Regions from separate parts of the Niveispirillum sp. FG156 genome, predicted to be linked through region 2. Evidence: riboswitches for the same ligand, from Rfam matches in the RefSeq annotation. Region 2 holds a riboswitch; each other region holds the start of a gene.
What was found. Region 2 has a riboswitch for thiamine pyrophosphate ahead of thiC (phosphomethylpyrimidine synthase ThiC). Riboswitches for the same ligand answer to the same signal wherever they lie in the genome.

Region 1: linked by a shared signal. The riboswitch ahead of ACODSP_RS12830 (ABC transporter ATP-binding protein) and the one ahead of thiC (phosphomethylpyrimidine synthase ThiC) in region 2 are both predicted to bind thiamine pyrophosphate.
Region 3: linked by a shared signal. The riboswitch ahead of thiO (glycine oxidase ThiO) and the one ahead of thiC (phosphomethylpyrimidine synthase ThiC) in region 2 are both predicted to bind thiamine pyrophosphate.

Annotation. Positions count from the first base shown of each region.
Region 1 covers NZ_JBMDKE010000017.1:101,445-107,273, forward strand. Annotated here, with positions in the region: gene mfd (transcription-repair coupling factor) at 1-98, opposite strand, end outside; gene ACODSP_RS12815 (TylF/MycF family methyltransferase) at 196-963, opposite strand; gene ACODSP_RS12820 (ABC transporter substrate-binding protein) at 1,056-2,006, opposite strand; gene ACODSP_RS12825 (ABC transporter permease) at 2,012-2,782, opposite strand; gene ACODSP_RS12830 (ABC transporter ATP-binding protein) at 2,779-3,549, opposite strand; TPP riboswitch at 3,542-3,646, opposite strand; gene ACODSP_RS12835 (DUF4440 domain-containing protein) at 3,779-4,279, shown strand; gene ACODSP_RS12840 (acetoin utilization protein AcuC) at 4,329-5,477, shown strand; gene ACODSP_RS12845 (DUF192 domain-containing protein) at 5,514-5,829, shown strand, end outside.
Region 2 covers NZ_JBMDKE010000030.1:8,198-14,026, reverse strand. Annotated here, with positions in the region: gene ACODSP_RS18800 (UbiX family flavin prenyltransferase) at 1-120, opposite strand, end outside; gene ACODSP_RS18795 (YdcH family protein) at 336-503, shown strand; gene thiC (phosphomethylpyrimidine synthase ThiC) at 737-2,578, opposite strand; TPP riboswitch at 2,646-2,775, opposite strand; gene ACODSP_RS18785 (DegQ family serine endoprotease) at 2,947-4,491, opposite strand; gene ACODSP_RS18780 (DUF2065 domain-containing protein) at 4,813-4,998, opposite strand; gene ACODSP_RS18775 (DUF3800 domain-containing protein) at 5,026-5,718, opposite strand.
Region 3 covers NZ_JBMDKE010000011.1:88,436-94,264, forward strand. Annotated here, with positions in the region: gene fmt (methionyl-tRNA formyltransferase) at 1-800, opposite strand, end outside; gene def (peptide deformylase) at 833-1,330, opposite strand; TPP riboswitch at 1,621-1,726, shown strand; gene thiO (glycine oxidase ThiO) at 1,719-2,867, shown strand; gene thiS (sulfur carrier protein ThiS) at 2,880-3,080, shown strand; gene ACODSP_RS09080 (thiazole synthase) at 3,082-3,852, shown strand; gene ACODSP_RS09085 (BaiN/RdsA family NAD(P)/FAD-dependent oxidoreductase) at 3,981-5,183, opposite strand; gene ACODSP_RS09090 (pentapeptide repeat-containing protein) at 5,215-5,829, opposite strand, start outside.

The DNA of each region.
Region 1 (5,829 bases), on a different contig from region 2:
AGCAATCGCGCATCCTGCCCGTCCGGCGCGCCGGACAGCAGCATGCGGCGCGGATGGCCCAGGTTAAGGGCGATGTCGGGCGTGGGGATCATGCTCATGACAAGGGCGCTTCACGGCTATCGGCAAGGATGCGGCGGGTATAGCAGGGTTCGTGGCCGATGGGAACAAAAGGGGGACGCATCCCCCAACATGCCGTCAACCCTGCTTCTCGCCAGCCTTGATCCAGAAGACGGCGCAATAATCAATGGGCTGGATATGGTCGGTGATCCCGTGCGCGTCACGGAAATCGTGCACTGCCTGCTTGCAGGCGGGGATGATGTTGTAATCATCGACGATGATCACCCCGCCGGGGGAGACCTTGTGGTACAGGCTGGTCAACCCGTCCATGGTCGATTCATACATGTCGCCGTCAAGGCGCAGCAGGGCCAGTTTCTCGATGGGGGCGGTGGGCAGCGTGTCCTTGAACCAGCCCTTCAGGAACTTCACCTGATCGTCCAGCAGATCATATTTCTGAAAATTGGCCTGCACTTCTTCCAGGCTGATGGCCAGTTCGACGTATTTCGACAAATCGTCGTACTTGGCATCTTCCGGATATTGTTCGGCATTGATGGGCGGCAGCCCTTCGAAACTGTCGGCTACCCAGACGGTGCGGTCGGTCACATTCAGGGCGGCCAGGATGGCACGCATGAAAATGCAGGCACCACCGCGCCACACCCCCGTTTCGATCAGGTCGCCGGGGATATTCTCCCGCACCACATGGACGACGGCGTCACGCAGATTATTCATCCGCTTCTCACCGATCATCGTATGGGCCTTCAGGGGCCAATCATGGCCCACCTCACGGTGAAACCGGCTGAACGGCTGGCCATAGGGGCCGCAGCCGGGGTCCTCATAGATCAATCCCGTCAGACACTTCTTCATCAACTCGATGTAAAGAAGACGGGGATCGGTCTGCACCATCATGGAACCTCAAGGCTGGGGCGGCGGCCGGAACGGCGGACAAGGCCCGGTACCATGTCTGCTTGTTCCGGCCTGATCCTGTCAAGCGCACCAGCTCACTTTACCTCAACCGCGTAGGTCGCGACGTCCGGCGTGGTCTTGATCAGGCCGCGCGCCTTGAGGAACTGCGCGAACCGGTCATAGCGGGCATTGTCCAGGGCGCGCGGGCTATGGGCGAAGCGGGCGATGCTGTCCTTCCAGGCGCGCTTGTTCAGCTCCGTATCCAAATCCTTGCGGCCCTTGATAAACAGGCCCCAGGCCTCGTCCGGATGGTTGATCAGGAACTGGGTGCCGCGTTCCACGGCGTTCAGGAAACGGCCGATGCGCGGGTCATTCACCTTGTTCTTCGCGGTAATGAAGACCAGCTCGTCATAGGCGGGCACGCCCTCTTCCTCGGGGAAGAAGGCCCGGCCTTCCTTCTTCTCAATCGCCATCTGGTTCAGTTCGAAATTGCGGTAACCGCCGACAATGGCGTCCACCTGACCCGTGAACAAAGCCGGCGACAGGGAGAAATTGACGTTGATCAGGGTGATGTCCTTCAGCGACAGGCCGTGCTTTTCCAGCATGGCGCCCAGCAGCGCATCCTCGAACCCGCCGACAGAGAAGCCGACCTTCTTGCCCTTCAGGTCCTTGATGGACTTGATCGGCCCATCCTTCAGGACGATGACACTGTTCAGCGGCGTGGCGACCAGGGTGCCGACGCGGACCACCGGCAGGCCGGCATCGACCTGCAAATGCAGCTGCGGCTGATAGGACACGGCGATATCACCCTGGCCGGCGGCGACCAGACGCGGCGGGTCGTTGGGATCGGCGGGCGCGATCATCTCCACCGTCAGGCCTTCCTCCTTGAAGTAGCCCTTTTCCTGCGCGACATAGAGCGGGCCATGGTCGGGGTTCACGAACCAGTCCAGCAGCACCGTCATCTTGTCCTGCGCCAGGGCGGGCAGGGTGCCTGTCGCACTGGCGGTCATGGCGGCGGCCACGGCCACCGCGCGCATCCAACGCATCTTCATCATCTCTCTTCCTTGCTCATCACGCTGTCAGGCAGCCAGGGCAATGCCCGGCGAACGGTAAGATCGACCAGCAGCCACAGGCCAACGGCCAGCAGCGCCAGAATGAAAAGGGCGGCGAAGGTCAGGTCCGTCTGCACCCGCGCCGTGGCGTGCAGCATCAGGTAGCCCAGCCCCGCCGACGCCCCGACCCATTCCCCCACCACGGCCCCGATGGGGGCCACGGCGGCGGCCATGCGCAGGCCGGAGCCGAGCGCCGGCAATGCCGCCGGCATGCGGATATGGCGCAATACCGCCCAGGGGCTGGCCCCCATGGTTCGGGCCAGATCAAGCCAGCCGGGATCGGTGCGGCGCAGCCCGTCGAAGAAGCTGGCGGTGACGGGAAAGAAGATGATCAGGGTGGCCATCGCCACCTTGGACGCCATGCCATAGCCCAGCCACAGCACCAGCAGCGGGGCAATGGCAAAGACCGGCACCGCCTGGCTGGCCAGCAGCAGCGGCAGCAGCCAGCGCCGGGCCGCCACCGATGCCGTCAGGGCCAGCGCCGCCAGCCCGCCGCAGACCGTGCCCAGGATCAGGCCCAGCACAATCTCCAGCAAGGTATAGCCCGCATGGCCGGCCAGCAGCGCCCAGTCGTCGACCAGACGCAGCGCCACCCGTTCCGGCCCCGGAAGGATGAAATGCGGCAGATCCGCCAGCCGCACCAGCAGCGCCCAGGCCAGGATCAGCCCCGCCAATGTCACGATAGCGCGCAGGAAACGACCTGCCCTCATGCCGCCTCTCCCCCGCCGCGCAGGCGTGACAGCAATTCACCCTGCAGCGTCAACAACGCGTGTTGATCCGGCGGGCGCGGCGTGTCGCCAACCGGGGTCAGCGGTGTGGAGAGCCGTGCCGGACCACCGCTCAACACCAGCACCTGATGCCCCAGGCGCAACGCCTCCATCGGGTCATGCGTCACCATGATGACGGTACGGTCGCACAGAAGCCGCGCCGCCAGATCCTGCATATCCAGCCGGGTGATGGCGTCCAGCGCTGAAAAAGGCTCATCCATCAGGACGATGGGCCGGTCCTCGAACAGGGTGCGGGCCAGGGCCGCGCGTTGCCGCATGCCACCCGACAGGGCATCGGGCCGGTCGCCCGCGCGGTCCCCCAGGCCGACATTGTTCAGCAGGGCCATGGCCCGCGCCCGGTCCGTGGCGCCGACCCGGCCCCCGCGCAGCGTGACGCCCAGCGTCACATTCTCCAGCACGCTGGCCCAGGGCAGCAGCAGATCCTGCTGCCCCATCCAGGCGATGCGACCGGACAGCGGTTTGCCATCATCGGCGGTGACGCTACCCGTACCGGCCAAAAGCCCCGCGATCAGCCGCAGCAGGCTGGACTTGCCAACCCCGCTGGGGCCCAGCAGGCAGGTGGTCATGCCCCCCGGTGCGTGCATCGACAGCCCGCTGAACAACAGGCGCCCGCCAAAGCCGATGGCGGCGTCGGAAACCTGAATGGCGGGGGCGGGCGGGGCCGCAGCGGGCCCCGGAACATCAATCATGGATCACTGTCCCTACGCCGGTATCAGCCGGATCAGGTTCCAGGGGTCGTCCCGTACAGGACCTCTCAGCCGACCATCGGCTCCCCCCAGTGAGGTTGGTTGGTTATGGCAAAGCACCGCAGGGGCCGCAAGGAAATGATTGGAACCCTGACGATCCCCCTGGTCGGCCCTTGGCCATGCGGACCGGATGCGGTTGAGTGAAGGTCCATCGATTGTGGAGGCCGTTCTGATGCACCGCACCTTGTTGATCGCCGCCCTGCTTGCCGGCCTGTCGCTTCCGGTTTCGGCGGCGACATTGCCGGAAGGCCCGGCCCTGCGCGCCACCATTGAAAAGGTCGATGCCGAATTCTTCGACCTGTTCTTTGAACAATGCGATCCCGCACGGGCCGCCGCGTCACTGACCACCGATTTCGAGATGTATCACGACAAGGACGGGGAAGTGGCACGCTCGGGCGCCGACATGGTCAAGCTCTATACCAAGCAGTGCGAGGGGCGAAAGGCGCCTGACGCGTGGCGGTCACGGCGCGAACTGGTGGCGGGCAGCATGACCCTGCACCCGATTGCCGGCGTCGGTGTGTTCCAGCAAGGCGAACATGTCTTCTATGAGCGGCAGGGGAACGGGCCGGAAAAGCTGGTGGGAAGGGCCAAGTTCAGCCAGTTCTGGCGGCTGGAGGTCGACGGCTGGAAACTGGCGCGGGTCTTTTCCTACGATCACGAAGCCATTAAATAACTTTCCGCCTCTTGTGCCATGCGGCGGCGCAACATAAGTTGCATTCATCATGCCCGACAGCGCTGCCCCGCTCCTCTCATCCGTCGCCACGACCCGCCCGCTTTACCTGGGTGGTGAAATCTATCGCCATTCCAGTTACGGCAAGAAACACCCGCTTTCCATTCCGCGCGTGTCGGTGGCGACCGATCTGGCCCGCGCCATGGGCTGGCTGGATGATGCCGTCTATCTGGACAGTCCGATGGCCACGGCGGAACAGCTGGCCCGCTTCCATGACCGCGATTATATCGCGGCGGTACAGCGGGCGGAGCGGGATCAGAAAGTCGATCTGGATACGGCCCTGCGCTATGCGCTGGGCAAGCTGGAAAACCCGGTTTTCCCGGAAATGTACCGCCGTCCCGCCATCGCCGCCGGTGCCGCCATCCTGGCCGCCGACCTGGTGCGCGATGGCGGGGTGGTGCATTCCCCGGCCAGCGGCACCCACCATGCCCGCCCCGGTCGGGCCAGCGGCTTCTGCTTCTTCAATGCGCCGGTGCTTGGCATCATGGCGCTGCTGGATCAGGGGCTGGACCGTATCCTCTATGTCGATCTCGACGCGCATCATGGCGATGGGGTGCAGGATGCCTTCCATGATGATGAACGCGTCCTGACCATCTCCACGCATGAGGAGGGGCGCTGGCCGCACACGGGCAAGCTGGATGATCGTGCCGGTGGCATGGCGCGCAATATCCCGCTGCCCGCCGGCGTGAATGATGATGAATTCCGCCATGTGGTGGAGGAAGCGATCATCCCGCTGGCCGTTGCCTATCGGCCCCAGGCCATGATGATCCAGACAGGGGCCGACGTCCTGGCCGATGATCCCCTGTCGCGCCTGTCCTTGTCCAACCGCGCGCTGTGGCGGGCGGTGGGCGATCTGGTGGGGCTGGCCCCGCGCACCATCGTGGTGGGCGGCGGCGGCTATAATCCCTGGTCGGTGGGGCGTGCCTGGGCCGGCATCTGGGCCGTGCTGAACGGGATCGACCCGGCAGAGGCTCCGCTGACCCCTGCCGCGGCGGACGTCCTGAAATCCCTGACCTGGGACCGGCGGGAGGGGCGCAATCCGCCCCGCCGCTGGATGGAAACGCTGGTCGATCCGCCGCATGAGGGGCCGATCCGCGACATGGTGCGGCAGGCCGCAGCATCCGTGCGCGACCTGTGGTAAGGTCTGGCTTACTGTAACCCAGCGCCTGGAACCATCATGCTGCTGCGCCGTCTGGCCCTTGCCCTGCTGCTGTCCCTTTCCCCCGTCATCCTGCCCGGCGCCATGCCCGATGCCGCCGCCCAGATGGGGCCGCAGACGGGACTGAATCGCGACACGCTGGTGATTGAAACCAAGGGCGGCCAGCGCCACAGCTTCAATGTCGATCTGGCCCTGACCCCGCAGCAGCAGGCTATCGGCCTGATGTTCGTGGAGAAGATGGCGGATGAGAAGGGGATGCTGTTCCTGAACGATCAGGAAGGCAAACTGTCCTTCTGGATGAAGAACACCCTGATCCCGCTGGATATCATCTTCA
Region 2 (5,829 bases):
TATGCCGTAAACAATGCCCGACGCCCCGCTGATCCCGACAATCATGCGTCGGGGCGGCGTGGATGCCGGGTACTGGTCAGGACCGGAAGAACCGGCCGGCTGTGGGAGGATATCTGCCATGGAGGTGATGTAGCGCCCCCGATGGTTTTCGTCCAGGGTGGCTAATCCGCCCCTCGAAAAACCCCGACACCCTATCCATATGCATAGAGCCGCAGGTTACGATTCCATGTCAGGATCGTGACCCATGTTTTGTCCCTCAGGAAAGGTCAAGCCGCGTTTCAGGTCCCAACAACCAGACAGGTCCGTTGTTCCATCGTTCAAGAAGGAGAGGCCGTATGTTGTTCCCCGAGCGTGTTGAATCGCTGCGTACGAAGCACGAGAACCTGGATCGGGAGGTGCGCATGGAAGCGCGCCGTCCCATGCCCGACACAACGACCCTGACCCGCCTGAAAATGGAGAAATTGCGCGTGAAGGAGGAAATGGACCGCCTGGCCCGCGCCTGACGGCATTTCCGGCCCCGAACGGCCAGAGGAAAGGCCCCCGTTCGCGATGCGGACGGGGGCTTTTTGCATGACGGGCGTTACACCCTCACCCTCCCAAGCCCTAACAGGCTTGGGCCCCTCCCTCTCCCGCAAGCGGGCGAGGGGCTGAAATAGGTTCCGCCCCTCGCCCACGAAGGTGGGAGAGGGAGGGGCCCGGCGGCGTCAGCCGACGGGAGGGTGAGGGCAACACGTCCTCAGTGATGATCCTCCGGCACCGGCCTGTCTGACAGGTACACCTGCCCGCCCTTCTCCTTGAAGGTTGCCGACATGGCCGCCATCCCCTCCTGCGCCGCCGCGTAATCGCGTACTTCCTGCGTGATCTTCATGGAGCAGAATTTCGGCCCGCACATGGAGCAGAAATGCGCCAGCTTGGCCCCTTCGGCGGGCAGGGTCTGGTCGTGATATTTCTCCGCCGTCTCCGGGTCCAGCGACAGGTTAAACTGGTCGCGCCAGCGGAACTCGAACCGCGCCCGGCTTAACGCGTCATCGCGTTCCTGTGCGCCTGGATGGCCCTTGGCCAGATCGGCGGCGTGGGCGGCCAGCTTGTAGGTGATCACGCCCACCTTCACATCGTCGCGGTCAGGCAGACCCAGATGTTCCTTGGGCGTGACGTAGCAGAGCATGGAGGTGCCGAACCAGCCGATCATGGCCGCACCAATGCCGCTGGTGATGTGGTCGTATCCCGGTGCGATATCGGTGGTCAGCGGCCCCAGCGTGTAGAATGGCGCCTCGCCACAGACCTTCAGCTGCTTGTCCATATTGGCCTTGATCTTGTGCATGGGCACATGGCCCGGCCCCTCGATCATCACCTGCACATCATGTTTCCAGGCGATCTGGGTTAGCTCGCCCAGCGTGTCCATCTCCGCGAACTGCGCCGCGTCATTGGCATCGGCAATGCTGCCGGGGCGCAGACCGTCGCCCAGGGAGAAGGCGATATCGTATGCCTTCATGATCTCGCAGATCTCATTGAAATGCGTGTAGAGGAAGTTTTCCTTGTGATGGGCCAGGCACCATTTCGCCATGATGGAGCCGCCGCGGCTGACGATCCCCGTCACCCGTTTGGCCGTCAGCGGGATATGGGCCAGCCGCACGCCCGCATGGATGGTGAAATAATCCACCCCCTGTTCGGCCTGTTCGATCAGCGTGTCCCGGAACAGTTCCCAGGTCAGGTCCTCCGCCTTGCCCCCCACCTTTTCCAGCGCCTGATAGATGGGCACGGTGCCGATGGGGACCGGCGAATTGCGGATGATCCATTCGCGGATCGTGTGGATATTGCGGCCCGTGGACAGGTCCATCACCGTATCGGCACCCCAGCGGATGGCCCAGACCAGCTTATCCACCTCATCCGCGACGGACGAGGTCACCGCCGAATTGCCGATATTGGCGTTGATCTTCACCAGGAAGTTCCGGCCGATGATCATCGGCTCCGTCTCCGGGTGGTTGATATTGTTGGGGATGATGGCCCGTCCCCGCGCAATCTCATCCCGCACAAATTCCGGCGTCACATGATCGGGGATCGACGCCCCGAAATCCTCGCCATCGCGCGCGGCCCGTTCGGCCAGCTTCGCCCGGCCCAGATTCTCGCGGATGGCGACATATTCCATTTCCGGCGTGATGATGCCTTTGCGGGCATAGTGAAGCTGGCTGACATTGGCACCGGCCTTGGCGCGCAACGGCGTGCGGGATGCCCGGTCAAACAGCGGCACGGGGCTTTCCTGCCCCTCGCGCAGACCATTATCTTCCGGCTTCACGTCGCGGCCCGCATAGGCCTCCACATCACCGCGCGCGGTCACCCAGGTGCGGCGCAGTTCGGGCAGGCCCAAACGGATATCGGTGCGAATGGCGGGGTCGGTATAGGGACCGGACGGATCATAGACCCGCACCGGCGGCTCATTGGCACTGGGCGACAGGTCGATCTCGCGCATGGCCACGCGAATGTCGGGAAAACGCTCCCCCGCGACATGCACCTTGCGACTGGCCGGCAGCGGGCCGGTGGTCACGCGGAATTCGGGATCGGTAATGTTGGTATCTGGCATCTGGACCTCCCTGTTCGTGGAGATCCGGGTTTGCGCACGGGGTGCGGCGGCACGGTTGGGGCAAACGGGGCCCCTATGCTTCCATCCCTACGCCGGTACGACCCGGATCAGGTTCGAAGGGTTCCCGCGCCGGTGCCGCCATCCTGGCGGTCCATGCGGTGTCTCAGCCCCTTGCCGGGGTTCCCCTTGGACGGGAGGGAAGGTGCGGGATGATGGGGTTGGGTGTCAAGGGCGGGTGTTCCATCAGCGGAACCGATGAAACACCCACACGCTAAGACGCCGTAGGTCAGGTCAAGCCGCAGGCGCGCCCTGACAGCAAAAGCTTTCAATCCTTATCTGTCAGGGCGGGGCTTACGCCCCGACCTGACCTACTGCCCGCCTTCCAGCGACAGGGCCAGGAAGGTCTGTTCGCCGCGGCGTTCGACCAGCAGCAGCACGGCCTTCTGGCCAGCGGTCTTGGCCTTGGCCACGCGGTCCTGCACCTCGGCGGGGGTGGTTACCGGCTGCTGGCTAACTTCCAGCACCACGTCGCCGGGGCGCAGCTGGCGCGACTGCGGCGGGGCGTTGGGGTTCACCTTGGTGATGACCACGCCCTTGGTCCCCTCGGCCAACTCAAACTGCTTGCGCAGTTCCGGCGTGATGGAGGAGACGGTGAGGCCCAGCGCATCCACCTGCTGCTGAACGGCACCATTGCCGGGGGGCTGTTCCTCCGCCGCACCTTCTTCCTCGGCGGCGGTGGGTTCCTCGGGGAACTCGGCCAGGGCAACGGTCACATTCACCGGCGTGCCCTTGCGGGAAATGCCGACATTGACCTTGGTGCCCACCGGCGTGCCGGCCACCATGCGCGGCAGGGTGCGGTTATTGGCCACTTCCTTGCCGTCAAAGGTCAGGATGACGTCGCCCGGCTTCAACCCGGCGGCGGCGGCGGGGCTGCCCTCCGTCACGGTGCCGACCAGGGCGCCCTTGTGATGGGCCAGACCCATGCTTTCGGCGATTTCCGGGGTCACCGACTGGATCTGCACACCCAGCCAGCCACGGCGCACCTTGCCGGCCTTGCGGATTTCCTCAATCACGGTCCGGGCCATGCTGGACGGGATGGCAAAGCCGATACCGACCGACCCGCCCGTGCGGCTGTAGATGGCCGAATTGATGCCGACCACGTCGCCGGCCAGATTGACCAGCGGACCGCCGGAATTGCCCTGGTTGATGGCGGCGTCGGTCTGGATGAAATCGTCAAAGCGACCGGCGCCGATATCGCGGGCGCGGGCCGACACGATGCCGGCGGTGACGGTACCACCCAGGCCGAACGGATTGCCGATGGCCACCACCCAGTCACCAACCTTCAGCACATCGCTGTCGCCCCATTTCAGGGCCGTCAGCTTCTGCTTGGTCTCAACCTTCAGCAGGGCCAGATCGGTCTCCTTGTCGGTGCCGATCAGCTTGGCCTTCAGTTCAGTCTGGTCGGCATCCTGGAAGATGACGGTGATCTCGTCGGCACCCTCAATCACGTGGTTGTTGGTGACGATGTAACCCGAGGCGTCGATGATGAAGCCCGACCCCAGCGACTGTGCCTTGCGCGGTGCCCCTTGCTGGCCCTGCTGCTGGCGTTCCAGGAAGTCGCGGAAGAATTCTTCCATGGGCGAGCCGGGGGGAAAGTCGGGCAGGGGCACCGCACCGCGGCCACCCTGCTTGTTCTGGATCGTCTGGCTGGTCGAGATATTGACCACCGACGGCAGTGTCTTTTCGGCCAGCGGCGCGAAACTGTCGGGCGCGCCGCGCTGGGCCAGGGCCGGCGGGGTGAAGATCAGGGCGGCGGTCACCGCCAGCAACGACAAGAGGCCGGCCACGCGGCCTTCCCGGACGGCGGCCCCGGCAGTGGCGCGGGCGGAACGGGAACGGAAGGCGTCGATCACGTCAATCTCCAGGGGCCGGTCATCCGCGCCCACACCCCGGGGCACGCATCGGCACGCCGGCCCGAAAGGGGCGCACCGACAGCCAACGAATATAGCGTGAAAGACCGCCTTGCGAAGCATTCCTTCGTAACAGGCGGATGGTAGGGGGTGCGAAAAGCGGCACCAAGGGGCCTTGGAACGGGTTTGTGCCGCAGAATGCCGTAGGTCAGGTCGAGCGCGATGCGCGAGCCCTGACAGAACAGGCCTTCGATCCTTCGCTGTCAGGGCGAGGCTTCAGCCTCGACCTGACCTACGGGCACAAACCCAACCGCTTGGCCTTAATTATCCCCGGATCGCTGCCAAGGCCACGACACCCAGGATGGCGGCACCCAGGCCGATCCGGCGCAGCAGGACGGGTTCCATGCCGGTAATGCGCTGGGCCATGTCCCGCATGGAATTGGGCGCAACGGCATAGAGCAGCCCCTCGATCACAAAGACCAGGGCCAGTGCGGTCAGAAAATCGGTCAAGACTGTACCCTCAATTCAGGCAGAAGACTATTCCATGACATAAAGTCCATGTTGGACACCGCCCTCTGAATCGAAGCAGTCCTTGATGACATCGTAGAATGTGGAATCGCCATATTCATGATATCTGAAAATAGCATAGGCGACCAAATCAGCCAGCTGCACTAAACGTGATGCTTTGGAATCAAGAAACACCGGGACTTCCGCATAGTTTCGGGTAGCCCCCCATTTATGACCACCATACTTAAATTCTCTTGCTAGGGTCTGAATTCGTCGTTCCGTAGAGGACTTGTCAAACAACATGATACCGCGTTGCGTATCATTGTGCTTGTTGTGACGGCGCATCAGAAATAGGTCGAACCTGCTGGCAAGTTGCTCAAACGCATGTTCAACAGGATCTTCACCGCTCAAGGCCTGCTTACGGACCACCGCAGCGAACAGACGGACGCCACCAGGATGGTGATCGACCACACCCAGCTTGAGTGCATCACGGATCGCATTGAGCCGATCCTCAAGTCGGAAGGCCTTCCAGCCCTCACGCCCTGATCGCATTGGCGAGCCATGTAACTCAATGTCATAAGGATTCTCAGTAGAGAATCTGGATGCCACTTCGTTCAGCTTCTGCTCAACCCAATGGGTTTTCCGCTCAAATACAGCGACACCCGTAAGGACGAAATGTGTTTGCTGCGCATCAGTGACAGAACCAGACTCATCGACATACAATAAATGCATCCGGTGTGGCCCTTGGAAAAAATTAGGCCGCCCAAAGGCGGCCTAATTCAATAAGGTAGCCAGGATGGATAGACTCCAACGCGCCGCATATTGGTCAGCGCT
Region 3 (5,829 bases), on a different contig from region 2:
GGGCCGGTGTCCAGCAGGGTGCCGGGTTCGCCCGCCCCATCGACCGCCTGTGCCTCCAGCACCTTCAGCTTCTCGCCATTGGCCAGATCGATCCAGGTGCCGGGCCAGGGGGTGAGGCCGCGCACCTGCCGGTCCAGTTCGGGGGCGGACCGGGTCAGGTCCAGCCGTCCCTCATCCTTAGACAGTTTGGCGGCATAGGTCACGCCCTCTACCGGCTGCGCCACCGGGGGCAGGCTGCCATCGGCAATGCCGGGCAGGGCGGCCACCATCAACCGCGCGCCCATCTCGGCCAGCGCGTCATGCAGGTCGGCGGCATTCATCCGCGCCGTTATGGGCAGCCGGTCTTTCAGCAGCATGGCACCGGTATCCAAGCCGGCATCCATCTGCATGATGGTGACGCCGGTTTCCGCATCGCCGGCCAGGATCGACCGCTGGATAGGGGCCGCCCCGCGCCAGCGCGGCAGCAGGCTGGCATGGACATTGACGCAGCCCAGGCGTGGCGCATCGAGAATGGCCTGCGGCAGGATCAGGCCATAGGCCGCGACGATGGCGCAATCCAGGTTGAGCGCTGCGAACTCCGCCTGTTCCTCTGCCTTGCGCAGGCTTTTGGGCGTGCGGACGGGAATGCCCAGCGCCTCGGCGCGGCGATGCACGGGACTGGCCTGCAATTGCTGCCCCCGCCCCGCGGGACGCGGCGGCTGGCTGTAGACGCACACCACCTCATGCCCGGCGGCCACCAGCGCATCCAGGATGGAGACGGAAAAATCCGGCGTGCCCATGAAGGCGAGACGCAGCGGCATGGGGCACCTTTCAGAAGGGGTGGGCGGAAGCGTTACTTCTTCGCCTTGTTGTATTTGCGCAGCAGCATGTTGCGCTTCAGCGACGAGAGGTGGTCGATGAACAGCACGCCGTTCAGATGGTCGATCTCGTGCTGGATGCAGGTGGCCAGCAGGCCGTCGGCATCCATTTCCCGCACCTCGCCGCCCCGGTCGACATAGCGCACGCGCACCATCTTGGGCCGCGTCACCTCGGCATAAATCTCCGGAATGGACAGGCAGCCTTCCTGGGTGATGGCCTGTTCGTCAGAGGTCCAAATCAGTTCCGGGTTGACCATGGCCAGCGCGTCGCTGCGGTTTTCCGACACGTCCACGACGATGACCCGCTCAAGCAACCCGATCTGTGGGGCCGCCAGACCGATGCCCGGCGCCTTGTACATGGTCTCCAGCATGTCATCCATCAGCGTCGCCACGCGGCCATCGACATTGGTCAAGGGCTTGCACTTCGCCTTCAGGCGGGTGTCGGGGATGGTGAGGATGGGCAGCAGCGACATGGGTGCGGGGTCCGGGCAGAAAAGGGGCGGGACGGGACTGTCCCCATGGGGCAAATATGCCCAGCGCCGCCAATGGTCAAGCGCGATCCCGGCGGGGCGGACCGGCGGGTGAAACTGATACCAATCTGCCGAGGGTTTGACCCTTGGCAGATTGGAGGCTGGCGACCGCCAGCCCGGCGCTCGTGCGCCGCGAGCCAAGCTGCCGTATGGCAGCGCCCGGCGCATGAGGGAGATTGGTATGTCAGCGCGCGTCCCCTTGCATTCCGGACGTGACAGGCCCATGACATAGCGCATGGACCCTGGGGTGCCGCATGCATTATCGCCATGCGGCTGAGATCACACCCATCGAACCTGATCCGGGTCATGCCGGCGAAGGGAGAAGGCGGAAATGAGTTTGCTGCACAGACCCGACAGACCGCGCGTCGCCATCATCGGCGGCGGCATCATCGGCATGGCCATCGGCTGGCGGCTGGCCCAGGCCGGGGCATCGGTCGATATCTTCGACCGGGCCAGTGCGGGCCAGGGGGCGACCCGCGCCGCCGCCGGCATGCTGGCGGCCGGGGTGGAGGCGGAACCGGGCGAGCAGCGCCTGCTGCCGCTGTGCCTGGAAAGCCAAGCCCGTTGGCCGGGTTTCGCCGCAGAGCTGGAGGCGCTGACCGGTATGCAAGTCGGCCTGCGCAGCGAGGGCACGCTGGTCGTGGCCAGCACCCGGGACGAGGTGGAGCTGCTGCGCTCGAACTATGAGTTTCAGCGCGGGTTGGGCCTGGACCTCGTCTGGCTGTCGGGGGCGGCGGCCAAGGAGAAGGAACCCTTCCTGAACCCGCGTACCGCCGCCTGCATATTCAGCGCCAAGGATGGGCAGGTCGATAACCGGCTGGCCGCTGCGGCCCTGCGCGTGGCCCTGGAAATGACCGGCGCGCGCCTGCATGAGGGTGTGGATGTCACGGGTCTGGATGTGCAGGGCGGGCGGGTGACGGGCGTGGTCCTGGGTGACCGCAGTGTGGCCGCCGATACGGTAGTCCTGGCGGCGGGTGCCTGGTCGCGCCTTGTCCCCGGACAGGCCAGCCCGCCGCCGGTGCGGCCCGTGAAGGGGCAGATGATGTCGCTCGCCATGGACCCCGCCAACCCGCTGTTGTCGCATGTGGTCTGGGCGCCCAAATGCTATCTGGTGCCGCGCGCCGACGGCACCCTGATCATCGGGGCCACGACAGAGGAAAAGGGGTTTGACGCGCAGATGACGGCGGGCGGGGTTCTGGCCCTGCTGGATGCGGCCTGGCGCGCCCTGCCGGGGGTGGAGGAACTGCCGGTCAAAGAGATGTGGGTGGGCCACCGGCCCGGCTGCCGCGATGATGCGCCCATCCTGGGGCCGGCGGCGGGGCTGGAGGGGTTGGTGCTGGCCACGGGGCACCACCGCAACGGCATCCTGCTGGCCCCCCTCACGGCGGATGCCATATCCTGTCTGGTCTTGACCGGGCGTGTCGATCCGCATATCGCCCCGTTTGGGGCTGGCCGTTTCGATGCGGCGCGGGCCGCGTAAGGGGTGGAGCTGATGATCAGCGTCAATGGCAAGAACCTGGAACCGGACAATTACGCCCTGACCGCCGTGATGGCGGTGGAAGGGATTGATCCGGCCACGCGCGGCATTGCCGTGGCCCTCAACGATACTGTGGTTCCGCGCGGGCGCTGGGCCGATACCATCCTCTCCCCCGGCGACCGGGTGGAAATCGTCAAGGTTCTGCAAGGTGGTTGAGATGAATGATCCGCTGAAGATCGCGGGCAAGAGCTTCCGGTCGCGCCTGTTCCTGGGCTCTGCCGGTTATCCCAACCAGCAGGTGTTCCTGGACAGTCTGGCGGCGTCCGGCGCTGAAATCCTCACCGTCTCCGTGCGCCGCGCCGACCTGACCGGATATGGCGAAGGCTTGCTGGATCTGGTGGCGGGTAAGGTCTGGCTGCTGCCCAATACCGCCGGCTGTTCCACGGTCAAGGATGCCGTGCTGACCGCGCAGCTGGCGCGGGAGGCCATGGACACCAACTGGATCAAGCTGGAACTGATCGGCGACCGCGAGACGCTGTATCCTGACGTGGAGCAGCTTTTGCGCGCGGCGGATGAGCTGGTGCGTGACGGGTTCGTGGTCCTGCCCTATTGCACCGATGATCCCATCATCTGCCGCCGGCTGGCCGATGTCGGCTGTGCCGCCGTCATGCCGCTGGGTGCCCCCATCGGCACAGGCCTGGGCATCCTGAACCCGTACAATATCGAGACGATCTGCCGGAACAGCGCGGTTCCCGTGGTCCTGGATGCCGGTATCGGCACCGCCAGCGATGCGGCACTGGCCATGGAACTGGGCTGCGATGCCGTGTTGCTGAATACCGCCGTGTCGAAAAGTACCGATCCCGTGATGATGGCGGCGGCCATGCGGGCCGGGGTGGAAGGGGGCCGCATGGCCCGTCTGGCGGGCCGCATCCCCAAGCGTCTGCGTGCAGAGGCATCAAGCCCGGAACTGGGGTTGATTGGGACGTGATGGTCCCCTGCCGGGTTTCCGCGGATTACGCTGACGCTAATCCGCACTACGCTGATATCTGGTTGCGAGCATTTTCGTAGCGCGGATTAGGCGTAGCCGTAATCCGCGGAAACTCCGTGTCACGGCCCCTACGCCGCCATCCCCGCCGCATGGCCGCTGGACCAGGCCCATTGGAAATTATAGCCGCCCAGCCAGCCGGTGACGTCCACGGCCTCTCCCACCACGAACAGGCCGGGGACTTTCTTGGCTTCCATGGTCTTGGATGACAGTTCGGCGGTGTCCACCCCGCCCAGCGTCACCTCCGCTGTGCGGTAGCCTTCCGTCCCGTCCGGCAGCACCGTCCAGGCGTGCAGGGCGCTGGACACCGCCATCAGGTCGGCATCCTTGATGTCGGCCATGGGTCGGTTGACCAGGGGCGCAGGGCCGATCAGCGCCACCTCAAACAACCGCTCGGCAAAGCGGCGGGGCAGGATTTCGCCCAGGATGGTCTTCAGCTCCGCCTTGTGGCGTGTCTTCTTCAGGCCTTTCAGATGCTCGGCCAGGGCCAGATCGGGTGACAGGTCAATGCGTACCCCCTGCGTCTCCCGCCAGTAGGAGGAGATTTGCAGGATTGACGGCCCCGACAGGCCGCGATGGGTAATCAGCAGCGCTTCGCGGAACCGGCCCTTGCCGCAGGAAACCGATGCCTCCAGCGGTACGCCCGACAGGTCCTTCAGCTTGTCCAGATCGACAGGCGCAAAGGTCAGAGGCACCAGGGCCGGGCGCGGCTCCACAATATTCAGCCCCCATTTGCGCGCCAGACGGAAGGCGAAATCGGTGGCCCCCATCTTGGGGATGGAGGGACCGCCCGTGGCCAGGATGAAGCTGTCGGCGGTGAAGGGGCCATGGCTGGTCGCCACACTGAACCCGCCGCCATCAATGGGCGTGACCTCATCAATCCGGCATGCGGTGCGGATGGTCACGCCGGCATCGGCGCATTCATCCAGCAGCATGCCCAGGATGCGTGGCGCCCCATCGTCACAGAACAGTTGCCCCAGCTTCTTCTCGTGCCAGCCGATGCCGTGCCGGTCGACCAGGGCGATGAAATCATGCTGCGTGTGGCGTTTCAGGGCGGAGATGGCGAAATGCGGGTTGCCCGACAGGTACCGGTCGGGCTTGGCATCGAGATTGGTGAAATTGCACCGTCCCCCGCCGGAGATCAGGATCTTCTTCCCCACCTTCTCCGCATGGTCCAGCACCAGAACGCGCCGCCCGCGCCGCCCGGCAAAGATGGCGGCGTAAAGCCCTGCGGCCCCGCCGCCGGCGATGATGATGTCGTGATGCGTATCCATGCTGGTGCGTTACCAGGGAACAGGCGGGGGATCAATCCTCCCCTTCCAGATCAACGTCGGGCAGGCCCTTGGTGTTGGCCAGTTTGCATTTGGCAAAATCCACGCCGCGCAGGTCGGCATTGGTCAGGTTGGCGTCGGTCAGGTCGGCGCCCTTGATGCTGACATTGCGGATCTGGGCCTGACGCAGGTCGGCCCCCGTCAGATTGGCGCCCGTCAGGTCGGCCCCGACCAGCACGGCCTTACCCAGGCGTGCCCGTTCCATGTTGGTCTGCCAGTCATGGCCCTGGATATTGATGGGCGAGGCCAGCACCCCCGTCATATCCGCGCCCACCAGCATGGATCGGATCATCCGTGACCCGCGCATGTTGGCGTTGCGCAGGTTGGCCCCACGCAGATCCGCCGATGACAGATCGGCCATCAGCAGGGCGGAACGTGACAGGTTGGCATTGCGCAGCACGGCACCCCGGAAAATGCCTGCCGACAGGGTCATGCGCGACAGGTCCATGCCCGTCAGATCCTTGCCCGACAGGTCCAGCTGCTTGCCGGCCCCGCCATTGGTTTCGATCCATTTGGCGTGCGCTGTCAGCATGGTGGCCAGGTCTTCCTCCATCCCGGCCAATTGCTCGACAGTCTTGATATCCTCAAC